2 regions of the Desulfosporosinus meridiei DSM 13257 genome follow, and region 1 is predicted to be linked to the other one. Evidence: riboswitches for the same ligand, from Rfam matches in the RefSeq annotation. Region 1 holds a riboswitch; the other holds the start of a gene.
The links. A riboswitch is a leader RNA that binds a small molecule or an ion and turns the genes downstream of it on or off. The one in region 1 is predicted to bind thiamine pyrophosphate.
Positions count from the first base shown of each region.

Region 1 (15,689 bases):
CTCTAAATTCGGCAGCGCCAGGTGTTCTGCCGGGGTCACATAGCATAAAAAAGCAGCACCGGCTGAAGCGGCAATGGCACCTCCGATTGCCGAGGTGATATGGTCATAGCCTGGTGCAATATCCGTTACTAGCGGTCCTAAGACATAAAATGGTGCTCCATCGCAGATGGTCTGCTGGATCTTCATATTGGCAGCAATCTGATCAATCGGCATATGTCCAGGTCCCTCCACCATTACCTGGACATCCTTTTCCCAGGCTCTTTTGGTAAGCTCACCCAGCCGTACAAGCTCCTCAATCTGACACACATCCGAAGCATCTGCCAGGCATCCCGGTCTGCAGGCATCTCCCAATGAGATAGTCACATCATATTCTCGGCAGATATCCAGAATTTCATCGTAATATTCATAAAAAGGGTTCTCTTCACCTGTCATAGACATCCAGGCAAATACCAGAGAGCCGCCCCTAGATACAATGTTCATTTTTCTTTGATGCTGTTTTATCTGTTCTATGGTTTTTCTGGTAATGCCGCAGTGCAGGGTGACAAAATCAACCCCATCCTCGGCATGAAGTCTTACTACATCAATGAAATCTTTTGCTGTCAGGGTGTTTAAGTCTCTCTGATAGTGGATAACTGAATCATAGACCGGCACCGTTCCGATCATAGCCGGGCATTTCGAGGTAAGCTCTCTGCGAAAAGGAATGGTATTTCCGTGTGAGGACAAATCCATGATTGCATGTGCACCCATATTAACGGCTTCCAGCACTTTTTTCATTTCTATGTCATAATCCTTGCAGTCTCTCGAAACACCAAGGTTTACATTGATCTTTGTTTTCAGCATTGAGCCCACGCCCTGGGGGTCGATACATATATGTTTTTTGTTCGCACAGATTACTACTTTCCCGGCTGCAACTAATGGCATCAGCTCTTCTGCCGTCATCAGCTCCTTTTTAGCTACGATTTTCAGTTCCGCGGTGATAATTCCTTTTCTTGCCGCTTCCATCTGGGTTGCATATTCTCTCATGGCTATTTCTCCTTCATATAGATATTTCACATGTGGTTAAGAGGTACGCTTCTAACTGTCACTTATCCCACTACTTTAAGCAGTGGGATAAGTGCACTAAGTTTAATGCACTTCCGTATTCATGGATTAAACCGCCTCAATCTCCAATGGATTGTTAGCAATATCCTCTGCCGTTGCCTTATATAGTTCATCCAGGAACCGGACTTGAAAACTTCCGGGAGCGTCCACCTTATTTGCAGCCCGTTTTCCCGCTAAATTGTAAACCCCAGCGGCAGTAAGCGCAGCAATAAAAGGGGAGGCAACCGTTGCGTAGACTGCGGTCACTCCTCCTAAGGAACAGCCAAACCCAGTAATTTTCTCCATAAAGTGAGACCCTCCCTGGGAGAAGACTATGAGGTCACCGTCGGTTATTAAATCCGTTTCGCCCGACACGGCAACAGCCCCGCCAGTCCACTTAGCCAGCGCGACAGCCCCAGCTTTGGCGGCATTGACCGAATCCCTAGAGTCAACGCCGCGAACATTGGATACCTCCGTACCGCCGTCCAAACCCCACAAACCAGCCAAAGCGATAATTTCCGAGGCATTCCCTCTGACCACAGATGGTTTATAAGCTTTAAACTGCTGCAGCAGCTGAGTTCTAAGGGCACCGATACCGATAGCCACCGGATCCAGGACCCAAGGCTTCCCCGTTTCGTACAAGACTTTGGCTGTATGTGGTAAAGTCTCCTCATATATGGGCAGAAGCGTACCCATGTTTATGTAGGCAGCTCCGCCGACTTTTGCCAAAAACTCACCCTCATCAGGCAGATAAACCATAGCCGCCGATCCTCCGACGGCAAGCTGGGCATTAGCCACAAAATTCATCGTTACTGTGTTGGTGATCGACCCTGCCAGAGGATTTGTCCGTCTTACAGTTTCTACGGCCTGAATTATTTGGTTTTGAATCTCCCCTTTATTATCCATTTATATCTTCCTTTCTCAGTTTTTATAATAAAAAATGCTTCCCTTTAGCAAGAAAAGCACTTTTTCATTATCGATAATAGATTGCTTCCCTACGCCAGTGTTAACTGACAGGTTCTAAGGGTCAGGTTTTACCTTCTCAACTCCTAAGAGTCCCCCCGCATTTTATTCAGTTTTAATAATAAAAAGTGCTCTCCTTTAGTAAGAAAAGCACTTTTTCATAATTGATAGTGGCTTGCTTCCCTACGCCAGTGTTAACTGACAGGTTCTAAGGGTCAGGTTCTACCTTCTCAACTCCTAAGAGTCCCCCCGCAAAATTATTTAATTTTTTCATATACTATCTCTTGTTGCTTTCCCTGTCAAGCTTTTAGTTAGAGGTGATGTTTTGTTTACCATCGACATTTGTGCTGACAGACCGTCGTCCCGTCGCTTATTGGCGGCATCGGCTTCAATACTCAGTTCCTTGAAGGCGCACCAAAAAACATGGAAACACTTATTTAAAGCGTTTCCATCATTCCAACTATTTAGAACGTTTTAGTTCTTCCTTCCGACTCGATAAGACTCAGCCAAAATTTGAACTGTATGCAATACTTCTTCGTCAAATCCAGCATTTTCGACCCCGCTTTGCAGCTGCAACCGACAAGCCGGACAACCCGTTGCTACTGTATCAGTTTTGGTGGTCTGGATATCTGCTGTTTTACGATCAGAAATTTGTCCGGAGAGATCCGGGTGTACCAGGCTGAATGATCCAGCCATACCACAACAACGACCCGGCTCTTTCATTTCAATCAATTCTACACCGGGAATGCTCTTTAAAATTTCCCGCGGTTCTTTACTAATTCCCTGTCCACGGTTTAAGTGACAAGGTTCGTGATATGTCACTTTTCGCGCTACTCGACCCAAACCTTCTTTCTTAAAGGGAACTTGATGAATCAGGAACTCAGAAATATCGTAGGATTTTTTGGCCCATTTATCCGCCAAGGCTTTAAGTTCTTGATCATTTTCCAGCAGCTCTCCAAAAACATGCTTCCAAGCAGTACCACCAGAAGAACAGGCGACAACTAAGGCATCTGCCCCCATTCTCTCAAAGGCCCGCAAATTGCGTTTGGCTAAGGTACGTGCTGAAGCCACATCCCCATTGACCGAGGCTGGGATACCACAACAAGCCTGGGACTTAGGAATGACTACTTCGATGTCATTTTCCTTAAGCACCGCGATCACCGCTCTGCCGATGTCCGTGTAAAAATAGTTGATCATACAACCCGTGAAGAACCCAACTCTCATCTTGGGGTTTTTAACCTTAATCACTTCAGGGAACTCGGAACGCAAAGTCTTCTTGGCCAACATGGGGAAGACTTTCTCCTTACCTATCCCCACATCCACGCGCATACGTGCTAATTTGCTGTGTCGATTCGGTATGTTTTTTAAGGCAACACCCTGGAAGATACTTCCCGCCTTCATCCCGAAATCAAACACTCGCTGCATCTTCAAGGCAGTGAAGGCAATTTTTTTGGCCGACTGCAGCCCTTTTTTACGGACGGCTTCCGCTCTTGCTGCCAGAATAATTTTGTCAAACCGAACCCCACAGGGACAGTTGGTATTACAAGCCATACAGGTCGTACAAAGGGAAAAACGGTTCCCCATTCCCTTAGTCATCTCTGTTTCGCCCGAGAGAATGTATTCTGCTAAACTAATCTTTCCCCTGGCAACTCCCACTTCCTGGCGTGTTTCCTTGTAAATGGGGCATACTGCCATGCAATTTCCGCATTTCATACATTTATGGAGTTCTTCGGTAATCGAATCCAGTGAATCATATACGGACACGATCAGTCCCTCCTTACAATCTTCCCAGGGTTCAACAAATAGTTGGGGTCCAGGGCTTCTTTAATGCGCTTCAAGGCCGCCACACCTGCTTCTCCAAATTCCCTGTTAAGATATTTCATTTTGGCGATACCAATCCCATGTTCACCGGAAAGAGTTCCTCCCAGGGCTAGCGCCGTTTCGAAAATCTCGTCCACTGCTAGGTGGACTCTTTTCATTTCTTCAGCGTCGCGTTCATCTGTAATAATTGTGGGATGCAGATTTCCGTCTCCTGCATGCCCGAAGGTAGCAATTTGCAGATTATGTTTGGTTGCAATTCTGCGGATTGCTTTAAGCATATCCGGAATTTTACTCCGGGGAACGGTGGCATCTTCAAGTACGGTGGTCGGTCGTTTTTGAGCAAGGGCTGGCAAGGCGCTGCGACGAGCCAACCACAAAAGGTCGCGCTCTTTATCATCTTTAGCTATTTTTAATTGAACAGCTCCTTCCTCGTTCATAATTCGTTCCACCAATACAGCTTCCCGTTGGACAACTTCCTTGTAGCCGTCCACTTCACATAAGAGAACTGCTTCCGCGTCCATGGGGAGTCCCGCATGCACAAAGTTTTCCACGGTCTGAATCGTCACATTATCCAAGATCTCCAGTGTGGCCGGAATAACTTTATTGCGAATAATGGCTGCGATGGCCCTCCCAGCTTTATCAACGTCGTCAAAGACGGCTAACATGCTCTTACGTGCTTCCGGTGCCGGAATGAGTTTGACGATTATTTCAGTGATAATCCCCAAGGTTCCTTCAGCCCCGGTAAAGAGAGCCACTAAATCATACCCTGTCACGTTCTTTACTGTTTTTCCTCCCCAACGAGTGACTTCTCCATTCGCCAAGACCATTTGCAAGCCCATAATATAATGTTTGGTTACACCGTATTTCAGACCACGCAATCCACCCGAACACTCCGAAACGGAGCCACCCATAGTTGCTGTGGTAACTGTACCGGGATCCGGCGGATACAACAAGCCGTGTTTAGCCGCTTCATCATTGAGAGCCTGAATGATCACCCCAGGTTGAACGGTTGCCGTTAAATTATCCTGGTCTACTTCCAGAATTTTGTTGAGGTGGAGCATGGAGAGAACCATACCCCCTTCAACGGGAATAGTTCCCCCACTAAGGTTCGTTCCGGAACCACGTGTATAAATAGGGACATGGTAACGCAGGGCGATTTTCACGACATCTGCCACCTGTTCTGTCGATAGAGGTGCAACCACAACATCCGGCTTATGATGTTTCATCGCCGCAGTTGCGTCATAAGCATAGGTCAATAAGTCTTCCTGCTCTGTGAGGACATTTTCACGACCGAGCACTCGAACAAGTTCTTCCAAGACTTCACGAGCTAACATCCTTATACCTCCTTTATAACGCTTCGAATATGGCACGCCTGTCAGACCACTTGATTTAAAATAATCAATTTACGCGAAACTTCAATAAAGTTACTATAATTCTCTGCTGAACAAACAAAGTGGGAAGGGGCGCAAATACTATACTACCTCTTCCCACCAAGTCATGCTACAAATAAGCAACAAGAGATATTACATAACACTAACTTAGAAATCACAGCATTTCACTAAAACTTTGAACTCTGGTTTTAGTCTGTTCAAAGGATGTTGTTTCCAGGTCAATTTCTATAAATAGGCTCTTAATTCCAGCTTCTTCAAACTGTCTATAGTAGATTGGATAGTCAAATTCTTCAGGGTCACAGAACTTCATCATGCAAACCACAACTGCATCGGCCTTAGACCCTTTAACCATCTCCATCAGCATGGGGCCTCTTGATTTTTTCGCATCTGTAGCAAGAGAACAACCATCGAATTCTTGCCACCATTTAGCCAATCGATATAGTGGGTCTGTACCTGACGGAACATCATTTCTGAACAGTCTGGATTCCTGGGCCAGGTCGTCTGCCACAACAGCAAAACCGTTATCTTTTAAAATGTCTAATACTTCATTGGGTTCAGCCATAATTCCTGTTAAAACAACCTTTTTACCTGTAAAGGCTTCAACAGGTAACGATTTAAGCTCTGAATTCAATTCTTTTACCATAGCGGTATGTTTAGATTTTTCCATAAAAAATCTAGCTTTTATAATTGCATGACGTATTCTGGGATCAATAATCTGAGGATAATTAGCAGCTAGGTCCGTAAATTCACGCATTACTTTACGATTTTCGTTATAAGTTTCAATACTTTGGTTGAGTGCTTCATCAGTAATCTTTACATTCAATATTGTTTCCAGCTTTTCACGAACAAGTCGATATTCCTCAGCAAGAAACTTATTGGCTGCTTCGAGTTTTCTGTTTTGAGGATGAGTAAATACGATGACAGGTGATGTTCCTTTCCATTTTTGGCTGAGACATTTTAAAGTGTCACAAGGAACGGGGAAAAGTACTGCTTCTAAATCGTCATATACCCCTTCAAGCTGCATTTCCATAACTGATTGCATAATTGAACAAGCAAAGGGAGGTAAATAGGCACGGGCTTTTGAAATACTCTTTTGTCCTCCCCAAATACCTACGGGAAGAAAACCAGCAGCATGAATTATTTCTTCAGGGGCATAATAAGGCATAACCCCTACCGACCCTTTACCGGTTTCTTTTTTATAATCTTCCATAGCCTTGCGGGGATTATTTGAAATTGAAGATAATTCACTAATAATAGTTTCAATTCTACTCATTGGAAACTCCCTCCTTATTCTGCTTCATCATTTCATCTAAGGCCTGGATACGTGTGTCAAACTGGGCAGGAGAAAAGTTACGAGGATCAGTTTGGTCTCCATCAAAGCTTACATAGGGTAAACCATTTTCTTTTTGGAGGATATCAGCAGTTTCTACATTCAGAAAACTCATGAGCTTACAGCTTCTGTTCTGATGATAAATAACACCGTCACACTTTCCGCCACTAATTACGTCACTAAGAACCTTAACTTTATTATCAAGACAAGTATTGATATAAATTCTAGTATAAGCTTCCGCCATTGAACTCATATCACCTGGTGTATAACTAACATTCCACAGACCCGGATAGGCTGAACCTGTCATTATATTGCCAAGATTCTTTAAGCCTTTAAATGTATGTCCCAGGTGCGGCCAAACAGCTATGCCTTCCCAAGTTACCCGCTTTTGTTCATTTCCTTTAAAGGCGAAGATACCCTTATTAAGATTTTCTTCAAGTTCATCAGCAAACTTTTTAAAGGTAATTTCTGCGTAGTCTTTACTCCTTGCACAAACGATCAGGGCCATATAGTTGAAAAGATCAAAACCATTTAAAGGGGATGGTTTATGTGATGACAAAGCAGCGATTCTATTCCATTGGGCAACAGAACGTTGGGTTTGTTCCTGTACTTTTAAAAATTTGTCATAGTCGAATTTCTTGCCGCAAATTTCCTCAAGCTGAGTAATAGCTTCCTTAAACTGTTCCGCAATATAATCCTTGGCATACTGTGGAATGGGCATTGTATGATTAAAGGGAACATCAATGATGATGCAAGGAATATTTAATTCAACGGCAAGATTCTCATACCACTTAAGCAAGGTGTTACAAATGTTGTTACAGGTTATGACAAAATCGGGAAGGGGTATTCTGGCCGCTGGGGATTTTTCAAGCTTTTCCGGTGTTATTCCTGTTAAAGCCTCCTGTTTTAAAAGTTCCATATAACCAAGATTTACTCTTGCATAGGAGCAAGTATCCACGTTATAGCCTTTTTCATCCGCAACTTCAAGCACATCTAAGGCACCTTTTCTGGCCCCAATACCCGCAGCATGGGTTTCAGGATATATCATAGCTACATCCATAGCCACACAAAACTCCGAAGGAGCAACGGATGCAGACCAACAAACAAGTTTTCCTTCTTTTTTTGCCCGTCTCGCTTCTTCATACAATTCTTCCTGATAGAAACCTAACAATTCTTTGGCGCTCATAGCTGTTGTATCAGTCATCTCTCATACCTCTTTCCTTTATTTATTAGCTCCCCTGACTTCTTCGAAGGCAAAGATAGCAGCTCCAAGGGCAGCTGTAATTTGTGGATTAGGAGCTACAATGACAGGTTTTTTTAGTTCTTTGCTTATTGCCCGGACAACCCCTAAGTCCTTAGCAACACCTCCGCACATAACAATGTCCTCTTCCACCCCACATCTATAGGCAAGTCCACAGGCTTTGCTAGCAACTGACTGGTGAACCCCTGCAATAATATTCTCTTTAGCAACTCCGTTGGAAAGCTGAGATATTACCTCAGATTCTGCAAAAACTGTGCAAGTGCTGCTGACCGTGGCAGGTTCTGTTGCACGAGCATCGTATTCTGCCATTTCATCAAGATTAACTTCAAGTACTCGTGACATAACATCGAGAAAACGTCCTGTTCCGGCGGCACATTTATCATTCATAAAAAACTGCTTAACGCCGCCTTTACTGTCAAGTCTAATTGCCTTAACATCTTGACCGCCGATATCAATAATTAATTTTGCTGAAGGAACTAAAAAGAAAACTCCCTTAGCCTGACAACTGATTTCGCTAATTTGTTTGTGTGCTTCTTCCACAGAAGATCTTCCGTAGCCTGTAGCAATAATTTTAGCCATGTCTTCCAATTTAAGACCTGCTTTGGAAAGAGCTTCATTCAGTACACGTTTAGGTCCTGTCGAACCTGTTCCAATCTGAATGACTTCTCCAGCGATAATATTAACTCCATCTTCAAGTATTACAACCTTTGAGGATGAGGACCCAATATCAATCCCCATTGTAAACATAGATTAATCTCCCTTTTTGATTATTTCTTCAAGTTCATTAGTTCTTCACTAAAAAGTCTTGAGTCCATAATTTTAATATTTTTGTCAACTGTAGGGACAAAATCCATTAAATCTATAATTTGTGTTTGAATATCAATTCCGGGAGCAACTTCAATTAAGTTAAGTCCCTCTTCTTTTAATTCAAATACAGCTCTTTCTGTTATATATAAAACAGGTTGTTTAGTTTTAATTGCATATTTTCCACTAAATGTTACCTGTTCAACTTGTTTAATAAATTTCCTTTGCGTTCCTTCTTGTTCAATTATTAACTTGCCATCTTCAATTTTTTGTTTTAAGCCTCTTGCTGTAAATGTACCGCAGAAGAATACTTTTTTTGCATTTTGGGTGATATTGATGAAACCACCACATCCCGGTATTTTGGGACCGAATCTGCTGACATTAATGTTGCCCTGTTCATCACATTCAGCTAAACCTAAAAATGCCATATCCAGACCGCCGCCATCATAAAAATCAAACTGACTATTTTGGTCAATAATAGCGTCAGGATTTAAAGTAGCACCAAATCTGGCTCCACCTTGAGGACTGCCTCCTATTGCTCCTGATTCAACAGTTAAAGTCATATAACTAGCTATCTCTTCTTCACTTGCAACTTGAGCAACATACTCAGGTGTTCCAACACCTAAATTAACAACTGTATCCTTTACCAATTCCATAGCTGCTCTTCTGCCAATAACTTTTTTAATACTCAATGGGGTTTTTTCAACATTACCTTCAGGTGCTCTTACTGCCCCGCAAAGTGCTGGATTATATTCATGTCCAACACTTTGTTCATGATCTTTCATATCAACTACTTCTACAACACCATGAACATAAATGCCTGGTATTTGTACCAGTCTGGGGTCTAAAGTACCACCTTTTACAACCTTTTCCACTTGAACAATTACTTTTCCACCATTATTTATAACTGCCTGTGCTATAGATGTAACCTCAATAGTAGCTACTTCTTTTTCTAGGGTTACATTACCATACTCATCCGCATAAGTACCTCTAAGGAAGGCGATATCTATAGGAAAAGCTTTGTAGAAAAGCTTTTCTTCATTGCCGATTTTTATAACTTCTACTAAATCTTCTGTCGTCCTAGCGTTTATTTTACCTCCGCCATTTCTTGGATCAACAAAAGTACCTAATCCAACATGGGTAATTGTACCGGGCCTATGACCCGCAGCATCTCTAATAACATATTCCAAAGCACCTTGTGGTAAGTTATAACCTTCGCATTTATTAGCTAGACACAGTTCGCCTAACTTCGGAGCAGTATTTAAATGACCTGCTATGACCCTTTTAACCAAACCTTCGTGAGCAAAATGATCACCGCCCGTGCCGTTTCTGCTGCCTTGTGATGCTGGATAAAACAAAGTTATATTTTGAGGATAGCCAGTCTCTAAAAATTTCTTTTCTATAGCTTTAAAAAGTGCTTCCGGAAGACTATTGCCAACAAATCCACTGGTACAAAGAGTGTCCCCATCTTTGACTAAATCAACAGCCTCTTCTGCTGTGAGAATATTAACCTTCTTCATATTTGTCCTCCTCCAATGTTATCCTCAGTGATATAACCTGCCCCGCAAAATGCGGGGCATTTTAAACAGTACAAATAAAAAGGGTATTGAAGTGCTCATCAATAAAAGCTAACTCAGAACTTCCGGCTTTTCTCTGTTATTTAGACTTCATCAAGTCAGGATTAAATGCATCGGGCCGGCCGGAGGGATCTGAGTACCGAAAAATCACTTAGAAGGATATTTTCAATTTAATTTAATATTCAAAAAATATTTGGCTTGAGTATGCGCCTATAAGTACTCTCAAGGATCAATTTTTCTGTTTTAAAGCAAACATGAACACGATATGATAATATCGTCCCTGTCTTAATTCTACTTGTTGCCTTAGATTTATGTTGCAAACTATATGATGGGAATATTTTCTTAAAAATAGTCCTCTGCATAAAGGTTTATAAATCCACAATTTAAACAAACAAATTTTATGATGTTTTGACTTTGTGGATTAACAACTACTTCACTATTCTCAATTAAGATAAATGCATCATCTCTTGTCTTGATATCCACCTGTTTTATTTGTCCTGAATGACAAGCAATACACTCTTTCATATTTCTCCTTTCTACATAACGATATCACTCCATAAACCGTCGGTTGATCTTTATATTTCCTTCTTCATCTTTCAACCTCAAATTTATGGAAATCTCATAACTCAAAATGGAAAGTGATTAAAAGAGCAATCACGATAAAACTGTGGTTTTTTAATACGAAAATATCTAAGCGTATTTCGCCCCTCTGCCATAAACGCAAATCTGTTATATTTGGGGATTAATCTTTAAAAATTTCTCCAGCAATAATCATTCTCATTATTTGATTTGTTCCTTCATAGATCTGAGTTATCTTAGCATCTCTCATCATTCTTTCAACATGATAATCCTTCATGAAGCCATTTCCACCAAGCATCTGAACGCATTCTACGGTTACATGCATTGCTGCATCTGTACAAGCCATTTTTGCCTTAGCTGCTGAAACTGAATAAGGTCTTCCTTCTTGTTTATCAAGAACTCCTTTATACAATAGATACTTAGCTTGTTCAATTTCAATCGCTAATTCAGCCATTTTAAATGCTAAATACTGATTTTTAAATAAAGGCTTGCCAAACTGTATTCTTTCTTTCAGATATTTTACCGCACAATCATATGCTCCTTCTGCAAGACCAAGTCCTTGTGCGGCGACTCCGAATCTCCCACCATCAAGAGTTTTCATTGCTATCCCAAAACCTTTTCCCTCTTGTTTTACTAAGTTTTCAGCTGGGACAATACAGTCTTCAAAAAGCAGTTCTGAAACTTTTGTTGCTCTTATCCCACATTTGTTTTCAATAGTGCCTATTGAAAATCCGGGGAAACCTTTTTCAAGAATAAACGCTGATAATCCCTTTGTTCCTTGACTTAAATCCGTTGAAGCAAATACTAAGAAGGTCTCTGATAGAGGGCCATTTGTAATGAAGCATTTAGAACCATTTAATATATAGTGATCTCCGTCTTTTACAGCTCTTGTTCTAACACCTGCTGCATCTGAACCCGCATTTGGCTCAGTTAATCCGAAAGAGCCAAATTTCTTTCCGGAACATACATCTGGAAGATATTTTTTCTTTTGTTCCTCTGAAGCGTTTTGATATATTCCTCCTGCACAGAGAGAGGTATTTACAGAATATGAGATACCAACGGCACTATGCACCTTGGAAATTTCTTCTACGGCTAAGATGTAGGATAAATAATCTCCGTCGGAACCACCATATTCTGATGGGAACGGTAAGCCCAATAAACCCATCTCACCCATCTTCTTATAAAGATCTACAGGAAATGTACTAGTTTCGTCACTCTCAAGTACGATAGGTAAAAGTTCCTTTTGGGCAAAATCTCTGGCTACTTTCTGAATAGCCTCTTGCTCTTCTGTTAAACGAAAATCCATATTATTGCCTCCTTCTTAATTTTCAAACAGCCCTTCGGCATTCGCTGAGGCAGTCGGGACAAGGATTTCCTTGAACCAACTTTTTATTGCAGTCCTCCCACTTTTAGTGGGAGGATGTTTTATTATCGAGCTAAACTGGAAATTCACGTGAAATCAATACAAAACGTCCTCATAATTTTGATTGGCAAGGGAACTATTCTATTAAATTTTTGGGTGTCGCTTTGAAACCTATACTAATTTCTCACGAACGTATCAGATTCCGTTCTTCTACTTCTCTGCGTGCATTATTCCGTCGGGATCTGTACTGTTGCCCATGATGACTGTCCTCTACTTAAATATAGGTTCACTTGACCTTTCCATAGCGCATACTAAATTCCACACCACCTCCTTAAATTTTTGATTTAGTTAAATATTCAAAAGCTTTTGATAATTGAATATTACTTGCTAGCAAGTATTTTGTCAACAAATAAATATGTATAAATATAGTATTTTATACTTAAGGTTCCTCTCAAAAAATCCCAAGTCAAATTACTAATTATGCTGCTACTAACTACACTATGCTCGTCTAGAAAAACATACTTCACTCGATGCTTTGTAGCCTTAATTGACAAGATTAATAAGTTTGAAATATAGTGGTAATATAATTAATAAATAGAGGTGCTGTAATAATGGAAATGACTGAATGTATTAATTTCTTACTAACTCAGGCACAACAAAAAGTTTTTAAATGTTTAAAGTCGGAACTTGAACCGTTTAACGTAACGCCTGTGCAATATGGAGTGTTACAATGTCTTTGGGATAAGGGAAGTCAAACCCCCAAGCAAATTGGGAGTGTTTTGGGTTTAGATAGTTCAACTATCACTGGAATCTTGGATAGATTGGAAAACAAAGCATTGATTATGAGGAATACTTGTAAAGGAGATCGGCGAACTATCAATGTTGATTTTACTGAAGAGGGACTCAAATTGCGTGATCCAATAGGTAAAATTATTGAAGAAGTAAATAAAGAAGTATTAAAACAATTTAGTTTAGAAGAACAAAATCAATTAAAGAAATTTTTAGAGCGAATTTAAACGAAAATTATAAAAGAATGGCTGATGAAGCCTATTTTTTCAAAAGATTACTTTGCTAGCAAAATACTTGTTAGGAAGTATCTTGCTACATACGGAACTGTCCTCCGATGCGCTAGGGTCGAATTCCAGTGTCAAATTAGTCATAATCAAAGGTGGACAATAAAAAAAACCTGCCCGGTCCCTAAAGCACAGGAAGGTTTCTCCCAAAAAGGATGTTGTTATATTTTGTGTTTTTTATTCATAATATTCTTAATTAATTATTTATTTCACATTGCAGGAAATAGACAGAAAATATAGAATGTTCAACTCTATTAGGGAGCTCTTGACCACTAGAAAACTTTATTGATTTGCTTTAATCAAAGAATACTTCGATATATAGGAGGGGTTTCAAATGAAAAGCACTTTACAATCTGGTTTGTCTTATGAGTTTAAGTTTACTGTTCCAGAAGACAAAACTGTTCCTTATCTTTACCCTGAATCGGAAGAATTCCAAGCAATGCCTAAAGTTTTTGGAACGGGATTTATGGTGGGCTTATTTGAATGGGCATGTATTAAAGCTATCAATCCTCATTTGGATTGGCCTAACGAACAAACCGTTGGCACCGATGTTAAATTAAGCCACATTGCCGCTACACCGCCAGGTTTTACTGTTACAGTTAAACTACGTTTAGAAAAGATCGAGGGCAAAAAATTACTGTTTCATGTAGAAGCCCATGATGGGGTAGACCAAATTTCTGAAGGTACTCATGAGAGATTCATCATTAATGCCGCTAAGTTTAATGAAAAGGTAACCAGGAAATCAGAGATAAAAGCATAACTGAGCTTCGCATTACAGGAAGTGCCCGTCCCCACTAAATTATGTGACCCTGCTTTCTCATTAGCATTCGCAATAAAAAGGAAATTCTCTGCATAGATGAATCATTACCTCTTCGTGCCGATTAGACATTATAAGCTGAGCGACTCATCTTTTATATTTATGTTTTAAATATTTCCTTTGTCAAATAAAGTACATGTATCGAATATTGATCGTTAAAAAGCATCTGCCTTCATTAAGCAGATGCCCTAACGATTTTAAACTTTCTTTATAATTTCTTGAACTCTTCCAATTTGCCCATCCTCAAGTCTTACTTTAATTCCCCTCGGATGTTTCTGGGAGTTTGTTAGGATATCTTTGACAATACCACGCGTCCTTTTTCCCGTTCTTTGGTCTTCTTTTAAAACAATATTTACTGTGATTCCAGAATGAATATTACTTCTTACTTGGCCATCCAATCTTATTAATCCCCCCTTCTATGATTTAAGCATACCAAATGGTACCAAACATTTGTTTTTGTTTCAACGTATATTTGGAAATAATCTTCTTGCTATCTGAGCAAAAGCTCTTTTTGCCGTGACTTATAGGGTCTTCCAAAATATTTTCCTCCCTTTACTGGATTTCTACATACCCTTCTGTTCCATGGGGCATCAATCCCCCAACTTCGGTGACCAGGGCTAAAGCACTAATTATTCGGTAGGATAGTCTAATACACCCTCAACGGTAAACTCCGTAGTTAAGAATTGTTGGTACTTATAAGGGCCGCTTGGCACATAATCCTTAGGAGGTAGTAAATGTGCATTAATTTGCAATTTATATTTATGACCCTTTTTTAAGCCAAAATTACCAATGGAGACTGGAACAGTCCAACTTGAAATGCCATTTGCTTCATTTGGTCTTGGAGAAATAGGATTAACTTTTCCATGCAGGTCCCTCTTATAAGGGCCTGACGGTTCATTTGCGCCTGTATAGCCTGGGACCCAAGGTATCATATCAAAAATTGCAATAGAGTATAAATCAACATCATTTGGATTTTTTTCCACCTTCCAACTGATAACAAGTGGTTCAAGCTTAACGATACTGCTTGCTTTAGGAGAAAGTAGTGTAACCTTAAAAATCTTTTCTGGGATAGAGTTAACATTCGAATTTGTAGAGTTGCTTTTATTTGTGTTTGAACCCGCAGAGGCTTCTACCTTTTTCTTAATTGTCACCGAGCACTTATCAGTAAAACTTCCATCCTCGGTTCTCACTATTATATCAGTAGTACCAGCTGCCACCCCCTTAATAGTTCCATTTTCATCTATGGTAGCAAATTTTGTATTACTCGACTCCCAGACAACCTTTTGATTTCCAGCATCGACTGGCTCAATAGATATTTCAATTTTTTCATTAGAACCGATGTCAATGGTAACTGAGTCTTTGTTCAAAGATATACCTTTAACAGACTTAGGAGTGACTATTATGTCACTAGATACAGATAATTTCCCGTTCTTTGTTTTAGCTGTAATTATAGCCTTTCCAATTGAATTTGCTTTCACAAGCCCTGTCTCATCAACAGATGCTATTTTTTCGTCACTTGTTAACCACTCAATTTCAGGTTTCTTCGCGTTCTCAGGACTTATTAAAAGGTTTAAAGTATTACTCATGCCTACTTCCAAACTAAAGCTATGTTTATCAAGTTTAAGTTCTT
Region 1 covers NC_018515.1:1,896,104-1,911,792, reverse strand. The annotation lists gene thiC (phosphomethylpyrimidine synthase ThiC) at 1-1,023, opposite strand, end outside; gene thiM (hydroxyethylthiazole kinase) at 1,150-1,986, opposite strand; TPP riboswitch at 2,055-2,153, opposite strand; TPP riboswitch at 2,206-2,304, opposite strand; gene DESMER_RS08750 ((Fe-S)-binding protein) at 2,518-3,807, opposite strand; gene DESMER_RS08745 (FAD-binding oxidoreductase) at 3,810-5,198, opposite strand; gene DESMER_RS08740 (2-hydroxyacyl-CoA dehydratase subunit D) at 5,410-6,528, opposite strand; gene DESMER_RS08735 (2-hydroxyacyl-CoA dehydratase subunit D) at 6,521-7,789, opposite strand; gene DESMER_RS08730 (acyl-CoA dehydratase activase) at 7,808-8,593, opposite strand; gene DESMER_RS08725 (acyl CoA:acetate/3-ketoacid CoA transferase) at 8,614-10,170, opposite strand; gene DESMER_RS08715 (acyl-CoA dehydrogenase family protein) at 10,970-12,112, opposite strand; gene DESMER_RS08710 (MarR family winged helix-turn-helix transcriptional regulator) at 12,781-13,185, shown strand; gene DESMER_RS08705 (thioesterase family protein) at 13,577-14,002, shown strand; gene DESMER_RS08700 (YwbE family protein) at 14,257-14,457, opposite strand; gene DESMER_RS22570 (Ig-like domain-containing protein) at 14,689-15,689, opposite strand, start outside.

Region 2 (15,689 bases), 940 kb from region 1:
TACTTGGCAAGTAAAATAGCCGTATTCCGCAAAAGCCTCCGTGGCCGCATCCAGTATAGCATGATATTTCTCCTCACGGGGCTTAATCATCAAATCATAAACTCCCTTCATCTAGACCTTCAAATAGTTTAGATAAATTTAATTTCTATCCACTTGATATCATATCATATATTTAATTTTCCTACATCATCTTCCGAAACATCCACTTCTTGTAAGTGGATGTCCTTATTCTAGCTTCAGTAGGGCTAGACTCCCTACTGAAGTCTCGACGTTCAGCTTTAGCAGAACAAGTTCACTTACCGTAAACTTGATTTAGCATTGTCTGGCCTTTATCAGTCAGTCCCCAAAAAGTAAATGTTTCTGGTGAATGGAAGCCACAATCTTCACAGTGCCCACTGCAGCGATTCATTCCACAACTCGGGCTGCATGCTTGGCCAAAGATTTCTCGACAAATATATCCCATGTGTTCCATCTGTTCTAAAGCGCTTTCAATTTCCTTTAAGGAATAGCCTACCTCAAGTGCAAGCTGTGACATTGATAAGGTAGCTTCTTTACGAGACAAAACTTTCAAAATATCTGTAAGCAATCCGATTCACTCCCCAGGGTTTTTTCAATCACTGGATGCCAAGAAACATTCCGATATGGAGAATAAGCCAACCCACTATAAAACTAAGTAAAAGGTTATAGGCAACGCCAAAACTTGTCCAACCAATACTATGTGACTCTTTATAGGTCGTTACAACAGAAGCCAGACAAGGGATATACAGCATATAGACAACTAAAAAAGTATATGCTCCTAATGGAGTCATAGCTCCGGTCATGGCTTGGGCAATCGACTGGGATGCATCTGCAGCAACACCATATAGAATTCCTAAGGTTGAGAGAGTTGTTTCTTTAGCGGTAAAGCCAAACACAATCGCCACCATAATCCTCCAGTCAAATCCTAAGGGTTGTCCAATAACGGCCAGCCATCCTCCCATCTTACCTGCCCATGTCTCATCCATAGGGACTCCCTGGGGATAGGAACTTAAGACCCAAACCACAATTGAAGCAACTAAAATAAACGTCCACGCCCTTCTTAGGAAGGAATAGGTTTTTTGCCAGGTGGGCAATAAAATATTGCGCAGAGTAGGAATGTGGTATAAGGGAAGTTCCATAACAAAGGCTGAGCGTTCCCTTTGTTTAACGACTCTTCTTAATAAGATTGCTGAGAACATGACTAGAATCATGCTTAAAGATAAAAGACTAATCATAATAACGGCACCCATAGATCCTGGAAAAAAGGCTGCCACAACAGCACTCATTACACCTAAGCGCGGAACACAGGGAATCAATGGGTTAATTAACATGGTAATCAAGCGATCTTTAGGATCTTCTAAAGTTCTTGTTGCCATAATGCCCGGTACATTACAGCCAAACCCGGACACCAAGGAGAAAAATGATTTTCCATGGAGTCCCATGAGCTGCATAAACCGATCTCCTAAAAATGCAGCCCGTGCTAAATAGCCACTATCTTGCATTAAAGAGAAAAAAGCAAAGAATATTGCAATTTGAGGAACAAAAGCCAGAACTGCACCAACTCCAGCGAAAATTCCATCTCGCACTAAACTTTGAATAGCAACAGGAATCTGCACCTTCTGCATCAGACCTACAATCATATCTGCGGCCCAAGCCATTCCATCTGACACAGCACCACCTAAAGGTGCACTTGCAACAAAGGAAAACCAAAATACTACAGACAATATTATCAACATAATTGGATAACCCCATAGCGGAGATAATATCCATTCATCCAGTCTATCCGTCCAAGTGCGTTTTATCGGGCCCTCGTGTATCTTGAATTCTGGCAGGATCTTAGAAATATATTGGTACTTGGCATCCGCTATGGTCATTTCAAATTGATCTTTGCTCCACCCTTCAACTTCATAAGCCTGGAGCAAATCTTCTCCAGGCAAGGTATCCGTATCTTGCAGTACGTATTTTATAGAATCTCCTGAGTCACAGCAGGAATCATTATTCTTCGACCCTTTGGATGTCTGAGGTATACTCCTCCAGGTCTGTCCAATTTCCGAATCCCGTTCTAAACGTTTAATAGCCAACCAACGCAAGGGATACTTTGTCGCCCAGATTGTATCCGCTAATAAATGCTCCATTGCTTGAATCCGTCTTTCAAGTTCCTCTGGATAAGGAACCTCATCCCTTACAGGATCTTTTTTAAGCTTTCCCACTCGGATTGCCTCAGACAAGAATTCTTCGACTCCTTGTTCTTTGGCAGCAATGATTTCAACAACTGGCACATTTAAGACCTGGGCTAATTTATTAGAAAGTATTTTTATGCCTGCAGAATCAGCTAAATCCATCATGTTTAAACCGATTACAACTCTTGGCGCTAGCTCAAGAATCTGAAGAACTAAGTAAAGGTTTCGTTCAATATTTGAAGCGTCAACCAAAGCCATAACGACATCTGGTTTTTCGCGCAGAATATACTCACGCGTAACAATCTCTTCCTGAGAATATGCGGTTAGACTATAAGTACCCGGAAGATCAATCAGTTCAATTTGTTCATTGGCCCTCTGAATTACTCCTGATTTTCGTTCTACAGTTTTTCCCGCCCAATTTCCTACTTGTTGATTTGATCCAGTCAAAGCATTAAAAACTGTACTCTTCCCAACATTAGGATTACCCATAAGAGCTATTTTCATGACTCCACCGCCTCCTCTCTACGCAACACAAAAATTATGTCCTAGCGGCACCTCTATACGCACAATAACAATAATGCGGTTTTATTAACAATCGATATCATATAAAAATTAAATAATCAGAGCCTGATAGATGCTAAATCCGGGCAATTTTAGTAGAACTCGGCTAACGACTTGCTAACGATGGTTCCAGAAGATTTTGCTCAGGTACAGAAACTATTATCTTAGCACATTCCCCACGGCGCATAGCTAAATAATACCCTTTTAAACGAATCTGAAGCGGGCCACCAAATGGAGCACAACGTACAACTTCTATTTCTACTCCCGGGACAATTCCCATATCCATCATTCTTCGGCGCAACGCACCTCCGCCCTCAATATGCTCAACACGCGCCCATTCCCCAGGTTTTACATCCTGTAAAAAGCGTTCCATCAGTTCCCCCCCTTTATCAAAACGATAACCATTCTCAGGCCTAGTTGAAAATATAACTGAGAATACATCTCACTTCATTTACAGAATACTATTCATTTAAAACCCTGTCAATAATAAAATTCGAATTGCCTAGGGCGGTTCCTAACAACAACACATCGACCATTGCACCAACGCGTAAAGACATGATATACTTAAAGTAGTATTATATGGTAACAGGGGAGCTGGAGTTACTGGCTGAGAGGGACTATTGTCCGACCCTTAACCTGATCTGGGTAATGCCAGCGTAGGGAGCAGAGATAAGAACACGCCGCATTATTATTTGCGGTGTTTTTTTATATATTTCAACCAAATTAATAGGGAGGAAAGATTATGGCAAATATTATTATGGCTCTCCAAGTTGTTCCCAAAGTTGAAGAATCACGCATCTATGAAGTTGTGGACGAGGCCATTAAAGTAATTGCAAAGAGTGGAGTCACTTACGAAGTCGGCCCAATGGAAACTACTATGGAAGGAGAGCCTGACCAACTCTGGGCAATTATTAAAGAGGCTCAAGAAGCTTGCATTCGGGCTGGCGCATCCAGAGTAATGTCCTATATCAAGATGGATTACGTCCCTACAGGCTCTACAATCGGCGAAAAAATTGATAAGTACCGCACCAAATAGATGATCAAAAAGAAGTGGAAAGATAGAATTCCTTCACTGCTATTCTTCCTCTTTCTTCTCGGGATGTGGCAGTTCCTTACTATCGCCGCTCAAATCCCCCTTTGGATTCTTCCTACTCCTTCACAAATCGCTCAAGCCCTATGGGAAACACGCCAACTCTTATGGATGCATACTCTAACGACATTACTGGAAACAACTGTTGGGTTCCTTCTCGCCGTTATCTTCAGTCTAATAACCGCTGGTATTATGGTTTTATCCCCTTGGATTAAACGACTTATTTATCCGTTTTTGATTATATCTCAGACCGTTCCACTGATAGCCGTAGCCCCCCTACTAATTCTTTGGCTGGGATATGGCCTCGCCCCCAAAATTATTATCATTATTATCGTTTGTTTTTTCCCAATCACGATTAGCCTTATTGAAGGATTAGAATTGACTGATCGGGACCTACTTAATCTCTTGAAAAGTATGGGGGCCACACGTTGGCAAATCTTTTACATTGTTCGCTGGCCTCATGCCCTGCCTTCATTTTTCTCAGGCCTTAAAATCGCCGCAACTTACAGCGTCATGGGAGCTGTTATTGGGGAATGGCTTGGTTCTAGCTCCGGTTTAGGGGTATATCTGACCCGCTCGTCCCATTCGTTTTTGACAGATCGTGTATTCGCAGTAATTTTCACCATTACCCTATTAAGTTTTGTTTACTTTACACTTATCTCTGCTCTTGCTCGAATTGCCTTGCCCTGGATCGCTAAAGATCCGGACGATAATCTTAACTAGCAGGTATTTTTCATCAAGCTAGAATTTATTGGAAAGGACTTCTATATGAAAAAATTACTTTCTTTATTAATAATCTCTCTTTTACTGTTTGGATGCAGTGCAAATCCTTCAACAACTGATTCCTCTAAAGTAGAATCAACCACTGAAGTAACTCTTATGCTCGATTGGACTCCTAATACAAATCATACGGGTATCTTTGTAGCAAAAGACAAGGGGTACTTTGCAGAAGAAGGGCTAGCTGTCAAAATCCTGGAACCTTCCAGTTCCGGAAATGTTGAGCAGCTAGTTGCTGCAGGCAAATCAGACTTTGGAATTAGTCAACAAGAACAAGTTACTACGGCACGAGCTAATGAGGTTCCGATTGTCTCCTTAGCGGCAATAATTCAACATAACACCTCCGGGTTCGCATCTCCAACCATGAAAAACATCCATAATGCTAAAGACTTCGAGGGTAAGACCTACGGTGGGTGGGGACTCCCATCTGAAGACGCTATTTTAAAAGCACTCATGGAAAAGGACAAGGCTGATTTCTCAAAGATAAAGATGATTAATATTGGTGAAGCCGATCAACTAACCTCCTTAACAAAGGATATAGATTTGACTTGGATTTTTTATGGTTGGACAGGGATAGAAGCAGAATTACGCCAACAACCATTAGACATGCTTTGGCTAAAAGACGTCGATCCTGCTCTAGATTTTTATACTCCTGTTGTAATTACCAACGAAGCTACCATCAAATCTCAACCGGAGCTCGTAGGAAAATTTATGAAAGCTGTAAGCGCCGGGTATCAGTTTGCCATTAAAAATCCGGCCGAATCCGCCGAAATCCTAATAAAAAATGCACCTGAAGCAAATCCTGAGCTTATTCGCAAAAGCCAAGCATGGCTCAGTCCTCAATATCAGGCAGACGCTACTCGTTGGGGAGAACAGAAAACTCAGGTTTGGGAAAGTTATGCAAAGTGGCTTGTCGAGAGGGATTTATTACCACAAATGATCGATCCCGCCAAAGCCTACACTAACGATTTTCTACCTAATTCTTAGGGGGAAGAAGATGGGACTTACTCTTCAAGGTCTTTCGAAATCATATTATAACCCCCATCTTGATCGTCAAATGAAGATCATTAATTCTCTAAGTTTTGAGATAGAGACAGGTTCTTTTGTTTCTTTGATTGGTCCTTCGGGATGTGGAAAAAGTACGATATGCAATCTTATAGCAGGTATTGAAAGCCCCGATTGTGGCCAAATAATGCTGGACAGCTCCTTAATAAACGGCCTTTCCGGGAATATCGGCTACATGCCTCAAAAGGATTTGCTTTTACCCTGGCGTACTCTTCTAGAAAATGTTCTTCTGGGATGTGAGATACAGCATCAAGACAAACATAATGCGCTAGAGGAAGCTCATAAATGGTTAAACCAATTCGGACTTGCATCCTTCTCAAACCATTACCCCCATCAATTATCAGGTGGGATGCGTCAACGGGGTGCTTTGTTGAGAACAATTCTATTTGGCAAAAAAACTTTGCTGCTTGATGAACCTTTTGGAGCCCTAGATGCCTTAACCCGCCAGGAAATACAACGCTGGCTGTCATCTATCTGGAACCAAACACGCCATACAGTTTTGTTCATAACCCATGATATCGACGAGGCTATACTTCTTTCCGACAAAATAATTGTTTTGAGTCAACAGCCGGCCTGTGTTCTCCAAACATTGACTGTCCCCTTTCCTCAACCTCGTGATTCGGATGTATTACTTTCAAGTGCGTCGTTAGACCTTAAAAAAGAGCTATTGAATTTACTAATCAAGTGAACTCATGACCCTGACCCATTAACCTGAAAAACCAAAGGCTTTGATCAAATATGACCAAGCGCCTTTGGTTTTTAAATTTATCCGGTCTATATTAAGAAACTATCTCTTCAAACGGTTTCATTGGTGGGTTTAGTCTTTAAAAACTTCTGTCTGAGAAACCTAACATCATCATCAATAAATCTGTGTTGAACTTGCTTCACATTAAATCTAAAGAGCTTGAAGATAAACTGAATAATATAGCCAAGGGCAACAGACATAATCAACGTCCCTATTCCTACGAAGCCACCTAATAGGTATCCTACAATAAGAGCGCTGATTTCTATAGAATTTCTGATAAACCTCACTGATCTATTGGTCTTTTTCGTTAAAGCAATCATTAAACCATCACGTGGACCAGAACCTAATCCTGCTCCGATGTAGAAATAACTGGCAACTCCTACAATAAACATGCCTAAAAACATCATGATAAGGCCAGAAACAAGGTCTGCTGCTATCGGAATAAGATAATTTAACATTATCAAATCCATGAACAATCCAATAAACAGCATATTGCCAAGAGATCCCCATCCTACCCTCTCTCCTAAAGCTGCATTTATAATTACTAGAATAATTCCTACTCCAATACTAGCTTGCCCCATCGTAATACCTGTAAGATACACTATTCCTTGATGAAAAACATCCCAGGGAGCTAACCCCAGATTAGCATTAATTGTCAACACGATGCCAACTGCAAACAAGAATAAACCTAAAAATAATCTTATAATCCTTTGAACCATTATTATCACCATAGCCTTCTGCCTTAAAGACAAATACATAATTCTAATAGACAATTATCATACTTAGTATAGTGCACTATAGTTATATCTACTAATTTTTCTAAAATAAAGGAGGGACTCAAATTATGACAAAGCTTAACAAGCTCTCTGATCATGGAAATGTTAATTCATCTAAACATACTTCTAAAACTTCTCCTGAACCTAATACAACTGGAAAAAGCAAAGATGATGTGATTTTCACAAAGGATAAAAGCCCTGATGATCTAGAAATCTTAGATTAGACCATATCATTGCTCTTCACTTTGTGATCTTCGTTTTCCTGATTTTCTTTTGCTATTTCGAGATACCAATAAAGCTTTACTAGCCCAGTCAGCTATCTGTTTTCTATCTTCTAATATATCAACTGGAACCTCATAATATGGCATTAACATCGGTCTGTCAGAAAATGGTTTAAAGGGCTCCATTCCTGCTCGCTCATAGTCCGATCTGTTGGAATCGTCAACCTTGAAATAAAGAGTATCGTCTGCAATCAAGCCGAAAATAAATCCTTCAAAGTAAATCCCCGCACCGCCGAACATATTTTTAATTGTAACTGCTCCTAACTCACCAAGTTGATCAATCAAATATTCTTTGTAACTATTGTTAATCCCCATTAGACCCTCCGCAAAAACATTAAGTCAATTATAGTTACATTACAAAAGGCCAGGGAGATAAATCCCCTAGCCTTTTGTTGATCATCATTTTAGTAACGACGCATAGATTGGAAACAATCTCGGCAGTACACCGGTTTTTCACCCGATGGTTGGAATGGAACTTCCGTTTGTACACCGCAGCTTGCGCAAACTGCTGGGAACATTTCACGTTGTGGACGACTTCCGAAATTACCTCGACCGCCACCGCCTGATTGTTGTTTACGTGCCTGACGACAAGCAGGACAACGTGTTGGTTCATTTTCAAATCCTTTTTCAGCATAAAAGTCTTGTTCACCTGCTGAAAATACAAATTCTTGACTGCAATCGCGGCATATTAGGTATTTGTCTTGAGCCATGATAACTCCTCCTTATTTGGTGTTCTTGTATGTTGGATCCTACAAATTATCATCCGTGCACCAAATAAGGTCAGAACTATGGATTCCAATTTAAGTTAGGCCCAAGTTTTAACAAGCACACGGTCAGTATAGCAGAGGGTGTGCGGATTATCAACCAAAATTTTCTACAATTTATCATCTTTTCTTTAATTGTAATATCGAAACCTAATAGTCAGAAAGCTTGATCAGGTTTGAATATTCAAGTCCTCCAAGGCCTTTCTTAGTCTGGCAATATGAAAGGGTTTAGTCATATCTTGCCCATACCAATGACAATCTAATATGTCTGCATCTTTAACGATCTCCTCAAGTGGTGATCCGACTTCCTCCTTCTTAGAATGATTAATGACAGCCTGAATAATGAGCTCTTTGGTTTCCTTTGTTTCAGCTCTTTGACTAAGAAAAGCCCTTACTGGCTCCTCTCCTTTTGGGGCATGCTCATTCTGGCGGCCCGAGAACCACCTACCAATATCGTGCAAAGCACAGGCTAAGGCAGCCCCCTCCACATCTAGACCTCTTTTTTCCGCTAACATACGCCCAATTTGAGCACAACTTGTAGCATGAATTTTTTCCCACAAAATAGGATAATCCCGTTCAGCCGTCTGTGCACCTATTTCATCCAATAAAGAGTAGATGTCCTGCAAATCATTAATAAATTGCCAATTCATAACTTCTGCTCCTTTTAACTTTCTTTACCACAAAAAAAGAAATAATTGTCACTCTCGCCCCAATTGTCTCTCTTACCTCTGCGCTCAATTTTATCTTCAACTGCCTCTTAACGCAACTGCATTGGAATATAATAGATTCTCTTCCCCTTAATGCAGCTGGACTTTCTACCAAAATCCGCTTTGATTTTGTTAAGAGCTATGATACAAAAGGTGTGGCAATTTGCGTCTAAGTTATGAGGCCATCGCTTTGGCAAAAACTTGTTAGTAAAATTCAAAAATAATTGGATTAAGGAACGTTATAAGTTAACTGCAATAGTAAACTATTATCTTTAAACAGACGACTTCAGATTATCACTTTAAATAGAAGTTCTGATTTAATACTTCATTAATCGAAGGGTTAGTTATTATTATTTAATCTGATATTATCTACTTGTTCTTTTAAGGATAAACCATTATTATGGGACATAACCAGAATGATCAAAGGAGATGACCCCACCTATGCTTGAGCTTAAAAACCATACAGAAATAGTTGTCCAACAGGCGCTTAATAAATATCTCGACAATAACACTCTAAGTTGCTCATGCGAGCGTTGTCGGGCTGATATTATGGCATTGGCTTTAAATCGACTACCGGCACGCTATTATGTTTCTTCGCGAGGAGAAATAATGACTCAGTTAGAGTCGCAAACATCTCCTGACCAAGCACGCATTATGGCTGAGGTAGTGCGGGCTGCCCAACAAGTAAGTGCTACACCGTCTCACCAGCATGGTCAAATCATATAGTATAGTATAGCCTACTCAGCATTAATCACAGTTATTACGGATATAACTACCAATACAAATATAGCGAATACCCTAAAAGAATCATTAATTACCGACTTTATGCGTACCGGAGTCCATTCAATTTCTGTCATTTCCAATCCTCCTCACACTTAGTGTATGTATTTTATTAGATTTGTGAATAGAAAGACCTCAATTTTGAAATGAGGTGAATTCATGCTTAACTCTGAAGACCTTAGCCGTTTTTCCCTATTTTCGTCTTTAAGTTATCAGGATATCGCACCGCTTCTCCCCTATCTTATAGAACGACGTTACCGTCGGGGTCAGATATTGTTTGTCGAAGGCGAGATTGGATCATCAGTTTACTTTGTTCTTACCGGGCAAGTTAAACTCAGTAGATCTACTCAAACCGGCGAGAAGCAAATAATTGATTGGTGTGGCCCCTATGAATGCTTTGCTGAGGTTTTGCTACTAGAGTCTGGTTCATATGCAGCAACTGCTGAAGTAATTAAAGACAGTACATTATTAGTTTTAAACAATGAAATAATGCCCCAATTATTAGAAGCTAACCCAGCTCTATCAGTAGCTCTTATACGTACCCTCAGCCGACGATTAAGACTTGCTCAAGAATTTATAAGAATTTTAACAAATCGCTCAACCACCGGAATACTTGCAGCCCTTCTTCTTCGCTTAGCACGACCTGCAGTTACAACAGGAAAACCAATTTTTGTAGATGCTTCGATGACCCATAGGGATTTAGCCAGCATGATTGGAACATCACGAGAATGTGTCAATCGAGCGATTAATGGTTGGAAGCGGGCAGGGATTTTAAAACTGGTTGATGGTCGTTTAGAAATTCTAAAGCCCCATGAACTTGCTGACTGGCCCTAATTAAACACCATTGAACTTGTGCTTATTGGTCGCTCAAATTGGCATATGATCCGCCAACATTCATCCCAGCTTATGTTGGGTTGACGCCGCCAAAAAACCATAGCTGCACGAGTTTTTTCGCACTCTCGGTCATTAAGCAAACTTTGACTGGGAAGTTTTCCTCCCCAAGCATTGACCCATTCTTGATAACAATGAATCATTTCTGTTGATTGATCTCTCAGATATCGCATAGTATAGACACTTGTTAACCACTGAATAACCTTATCTTCACTGCCCCTAGCATATACTTGGCCATCCAAGTCAGTCCCAGCCACTAATAAAAGCAAGAATAAGAAGTGTACTCTAACAGCTTGCCGCAATGTTTCCGGATTGATCTCATTTAGCTCCGCAAATCGTCCTAAAGGTTTCAAAAACAATTTAACCGAAGGATCTCGATAATTACATATTCCAAACGCCGAAAGTGGGATTGGATATACATCTTCCAATCCACTTTCTTGTAATTGTCCAACTAACTCACGTTCAGCTTGGACTAGACGTTGTTCTTTTAACAGGAGTTGCTCCGCAGTTTCTCGCAAGAAGGATTCTGCCTCTTTTGGACGCTCTGGAAGGGAATCTGCCCATTCGCGCAAACGTGATCGCTTCGGCATAAGAATTTCAATAATCGAACCAGTTTCTTGATGTAATAATTTAAAACCTTGTCGAACCCGATCAGGATCTCGATACAGACCCCTCATAAGGGTTTCAGCTGGTTGGGGAATTTCTACAGATTCCTCAAACCGTACGACTACTTCTCCATTTCGCTGTGGAAACTTGAGTCCCATAGCCTTTTCAATCTCTAATCTTATTGAAGACATGTCTGATCCCCCCTAGCCTTGTCTCTAGTTTCATCCTATGGATTCAACCATTAATTCAGACCATGCCTGTATAAATTTGACCATTATTCATTGCTTTGTTAAAATTAGTAAAACATATCAGAAACGAGCTGACTAAAATGTCGAAGCGCACTTATCACGAAATGAGCCTGGACCCTTTTCAAGAAGAGGCTCTTGATGCCATTGATGCTGGCAAATCAGTTATTGTTGCTGCACCTACTGGTACTGGGAAAACCCTTGTTGCGGATTATTTAATAGAAAAGGCCATGAAAGAACATTTAAGAGTAATCTATACCGCACCAATCAAAGCACTCAGTAATCAGAAGTTTAGGGACTTTAAAAAAATGTTCGGAGAAGAAGCTGTAGGGATAATGACAGGAGATGTAGTTCTCAATCCCAATGCTCCTCTACTAATTATGACGACGGAGGTATTTCGCAATCAAGTTATCACTGAAGATCCGTCCCTAGAGTTTGTATCTCACATTGTTTTTGATGAAATTCACTGGCTGAATGACGAAGAGCGTGGGACAGTGTGGGAAGAATCAATTATTTTAGCCCCTCCAAAAATGAAGATACTTGGCCTAAGCGCTACAATTGCTAATGCCAAACATCTCGTGGACTGGATTGAATCGATTCGGCACGAAGAGGTTGCTCTTATTGAAGAACATAATCGAGTCGTACCCTTAGAGTACTTTTACTATACAAAAGACACCGGCCTTGTCGACTACGATCAACTATGGCGCTACTACCGCCGGAAACTTAAAGATCGAACAAATGACGAAAACCCCTTTGGCCCTACGACCCACTTAGACCTCATTCGAACCATACAACGCCATCATCTGCCAGCACTTTTTTTTGTTTTTAGCCGAAGACAATGTGCTATCAAAGCAATGGAATTAGCTAATATTTCTAACTATCTAAAACCTGCCGAACGAAAAATTGTTGAAGATAGATTTATTCATCTCTTTGGTTCTGAGTTTGACTGGTCATCTTCAACACGTCAACTTAAACGGTTATGTTCAAAGGGGATAGCTTATCATCATGCTGGTTTACTGCCCTCTCAAAAGGTTATCGTCGAAGAACTATTTCTGGAAAGGCTTATTAAAGTCCTCTACTGCACAGAAACATTTAGCGTTGGCATCAACTATCCTGTCAAGGCTGTCTGTTTTGATTCATTAAATAAATACGATGGCAGAAATTTTCGGCCTCTTGCCAATCATGAATTTTTTCAGATGTCCGGCAGGGCAGGACGCCGTGGTCTGGATGAAAAAGGCTATTCCTTCGCCTTAGTTGATCTGGGCTATATGGAAAAAAGTCCTCCGCCAAAATTCCAGTTAAATCGCCTAGAACCTCTAACCAGTCAATTTCGACTTACGTACAATACTGTCCTTAATCTAACAGCGACATTATCACAGGCACAAATAGAAATCTATTTCCAAAAGAGTTTTTCATCCTACAGCTACAAGCTGAGCTCAGAGAGGCTTAATTTAGAATTAGCCCAGATTCAGCAAAAGCTTGAAGGTACTCATCAGTATATTTGCGGAGAGGTCGGCTCCTTTAACTGTCCCCTAAAACACCATCCCAAGCGAAAAGAGTTAGAAAAGCTAAAAAAGACCTATAGATCCTTGGGGCCTCGCAAGCAATCCCGTGTATACGGACGAGAGATGGCTCGCAAGATACGTACCTGGGAGAAACTTCTCTCTCAGGCTCCGAAAAATTGTACGCCACAGCATCAGGAGAACTGTTTTGCTCAAAGTAAGTCTTACTTAGCGATCAAACAGCAGCAGCAGGAACTTCAAAATGCCTTGGCAGCCCTTCCTGCAGAAAACGCTTTTCTTCAGGAATTTGAATTTAAGAAAAACCACCTCAGACAGATTGGCTACTTAAGAGGTGATGAATTATTGCCTCGCGGAACCTGCGCTAGTCGTATTTATGTTCAAGAACTTTTAGTAACCGAACTAATATACTCAGATATTTTTACACAATTAGATGATGATCAACTCAATGCCTTACTTTCCAGCGTTGATTTTGAAGCTCGAAAAAATGACATGTTTCAAAAAACAAGCGTCTTTGATGCAAACCCTGTTAAAGAAATCGCTGAGTATATTCAAAGTATCTGCGGACAAGATTCCATTAGATTTGATCCGCGGGTGGCCGGGATTACCCACGCGTGGAGCCAAGGCAGTACGTTTATTGAAGTCCAAGCTATGTGCAACCTGGACGAAGGGGATATCATCAGTGTTTTTAGACGCACTATTGACCTCATGCGGCAGATGAGAGATGCTGTAAGTGACTCTGCCCTGCGTACCCGGTTGAAGGTATGCATGGAGAAGCTAGACCGGGATGAAGCTGCAATAATGGAACTCTAAAAAACTATACTATAAATGATGAACGGGAAAAGCTCTCAGCTTTTCCCGTTCATCATTTATCAACGCAACCGAATCGGAGGCATTTCAAAAATAACTCATATGTAAAATGTTACTCTGAAACCTCGAACATATCTTTACCTACCCCACATAGCGGACATACCCAATCATCAGGAATATCCTCAAAAGCTGTACCAGGTGCAATACCGGAATCTGGATCCCCAGCTTCAGGGTCATAGATATAACCGCAGGCTGAACAAACATATTTTTTCATATAACTTTCCTCCATTTCTAGTTTTAAGAATGGTATATTATCTATTCTAACATTATCCTCGTTTTTTTGCCAGTTTTCCCATCACTCCTTTCACTTTTCACCTTAGTGGAAATCCATCATCAAAACAGATATTATATTTTTTCAAAACATAAACCCGAAAATCCTCAGCACATTGGCAAGTCCCCCGATGATCACAAAAACCGACTTCTAATTTACCGGTTAAATGATGATGCAAAATATGAACATTAACATATAAATGACATACTTGCTCATTTAACTTGATATAGTGTCTCGCAGCAAAATAAAAAAGAATAAACATTGCTAAACTCATTACAATACCAACCTTGGGAAATAACCACGGCATTGTTAGCGCTAAAAATCCCAGGGTTAAAACAACAAACATTCCAATCGTTTCCTGGCGTCTTATATACTTCCACTCATTATATCGCCTTAGAAATTCGTAAAACAACTGCGCCATGCGTACAGAGGGAAAAGGCGGAGTTGATCTCTCTATATTACTATCGACGACGTAGTGGTAAAGGACCCCCACCCTAATCCTTCCTTTCTGTATCTTCGCAGTAAACTCGTTAGGTTAAAGCAGAACATCGTGCTTCAGCGGGGAATCTACTCACTGAAGTAGAATAAGGAACGCCCATTCATAAAGTAGATGGAGCTCGGAATTGATAAAAAGCAGGCTAAGATTATAACAAACCGTTACTAATAAGTCGGTAAAGATTCTCTAGCTGACCTGCATGATGATTCTGATCCTTGGCTTCTAAGGCTTTTTCAACTAAAAAGACCTGCATACCTAGTTCTTGACAGATAAGATCTTTGTTATGCGTACTTACTAACAAACAACCTTCTGGTCTAACTCCAAGCTTTTCAGCAATTTCATTAAAAAACTCTAGCTGAGGTTTAGTATAGTGGAAGTCATCTAAGGACGCAATCACTTTAAATTGTTCCGGATTAAGACCCGTCCAACTAATCTGTTCCCGAATGGCCACTAGCGGGATTAAGGGATCGGAAACTATAGCTGTTAAAAACCCTTCTTGAATCGACTTAGCTACAACTTTAACCCCTTGGGCATTTGGCTGTACTAGACAACGTAAAGCAGGGAAATCAGCGGTATAAAACCTATCAAAGATTTGCTTTATAGTTTGAACAGATTGGCCGGTAGCTTTTGAGAAGTCTTCGAAAAAAGCCTGCATTACTGTTTGTTCATGCTTCGGTTCCTTTTGAACGTTTTCCATAGATTTTATTAATTGTTTTGTAAACTTATCAGGAGAAATTATATGTGAAAAACGCGGTGCTAATATACCAAGATAATTCTGCATAAACTTTGCCATATCAAGATTGGTTAATGTTCCCTCTATGTCAAAGAGAATAGCTTGGATCACAATTATTATCCTCCTTATTGAGGTCTTAAACACAGATGTCTGTGCTCTTAAGTTAATATTCTCCCTTTTTATTTGAAATTCCTTCTAGAAATCTGAGATGTTTAAAGTTAACGAATATTATTCCCACCTTATTAAACTTGATTCTATCTACAACTTTCTAGAAATTAATTTCTGCACCGGGTTTTTAGGCTGACCTTAGTTG
Region 2 covers NC_018515.1:2,833,979-2,849,667, forward strand. The annotation lists gene fadR (fatty acid metabolism transcriptional regulator FadR) at 1-90, opposite strand, end outside; gene DESMER_RS13000 (winged helix-turn-helix domain-containing protein) at 293-586, opposite strand; gene feoB (ferrous iron transport protein B) at 615-2,702, opposite strand; gene DESMER_RS13010 (FeoA family protein) at 2,866-3,132, opposite strand; TPP riboswitch at 3,337-3,439, shown strand; gene DESMER_RS13015 (thiamine-binding protein) at 3,502-3,795, shown strand; gene DESMER_RS13020 (ABC transporter permease) at 3,796-4,572, shown strand; gene DESMER_RS13025 (ABC transporter substrate-binding protein) at 4,618-5,613, shown strand; gene DESMER_RS13030 (ABC transporter ATP-binding protein) at 5,624-6,379, shown strand; gene DESMER_RS13035 (YczE/YyaS/YitT family protein) at 6,487-7,155, opposite strand; gene DESMER_RS23810 (hypothetical protein) at 7,281-7,436, shown strand; gene DESMER_RS13040 (TfoX/Sxy family protein) at 7,443-7,808, opposite strand; gene DESMER_RS13045 (zinc-ribbon domain containing protein) at 7,898-8,203, opposite strand; gene DESMER_RS13050 (HD domain-containing protein) at 8,428-8,907, opposite strand; gene DESMER_RS13055 (late competence development ComFB family protein) at 9,406-9,690, shown strand; gene DESMER_RS13060 (Crp/Fnr family transcriptional regulator) at 9,904-10,578, shown strand; gene DESMER_RS13065 (hypothetical protein) at 10,575-11,432, opposite strand; gene DESMER_RS13070 (DEAD/DEAH box helicase) at 11,570-13,819, shown strand; gene rd (rubredoxin) at 13,929-14,090, opposite strand; gene DESMER_RS13080 (hypothetical protein) at 14,188-14,493, opposite strand; gene DESMER_RS13085 (HAD family hydrolase) at 14,792-15,487, opposite strand.
Region 2: it holds a riboswitch for thiamine pyrophosphate, as region 1 does, so the genes downstream of both, DESMER_RS13015 (thiamine-binding protein) here and thiM (hydroxyethylthiazole kinase) in region 1, are expected to answer to the same signal.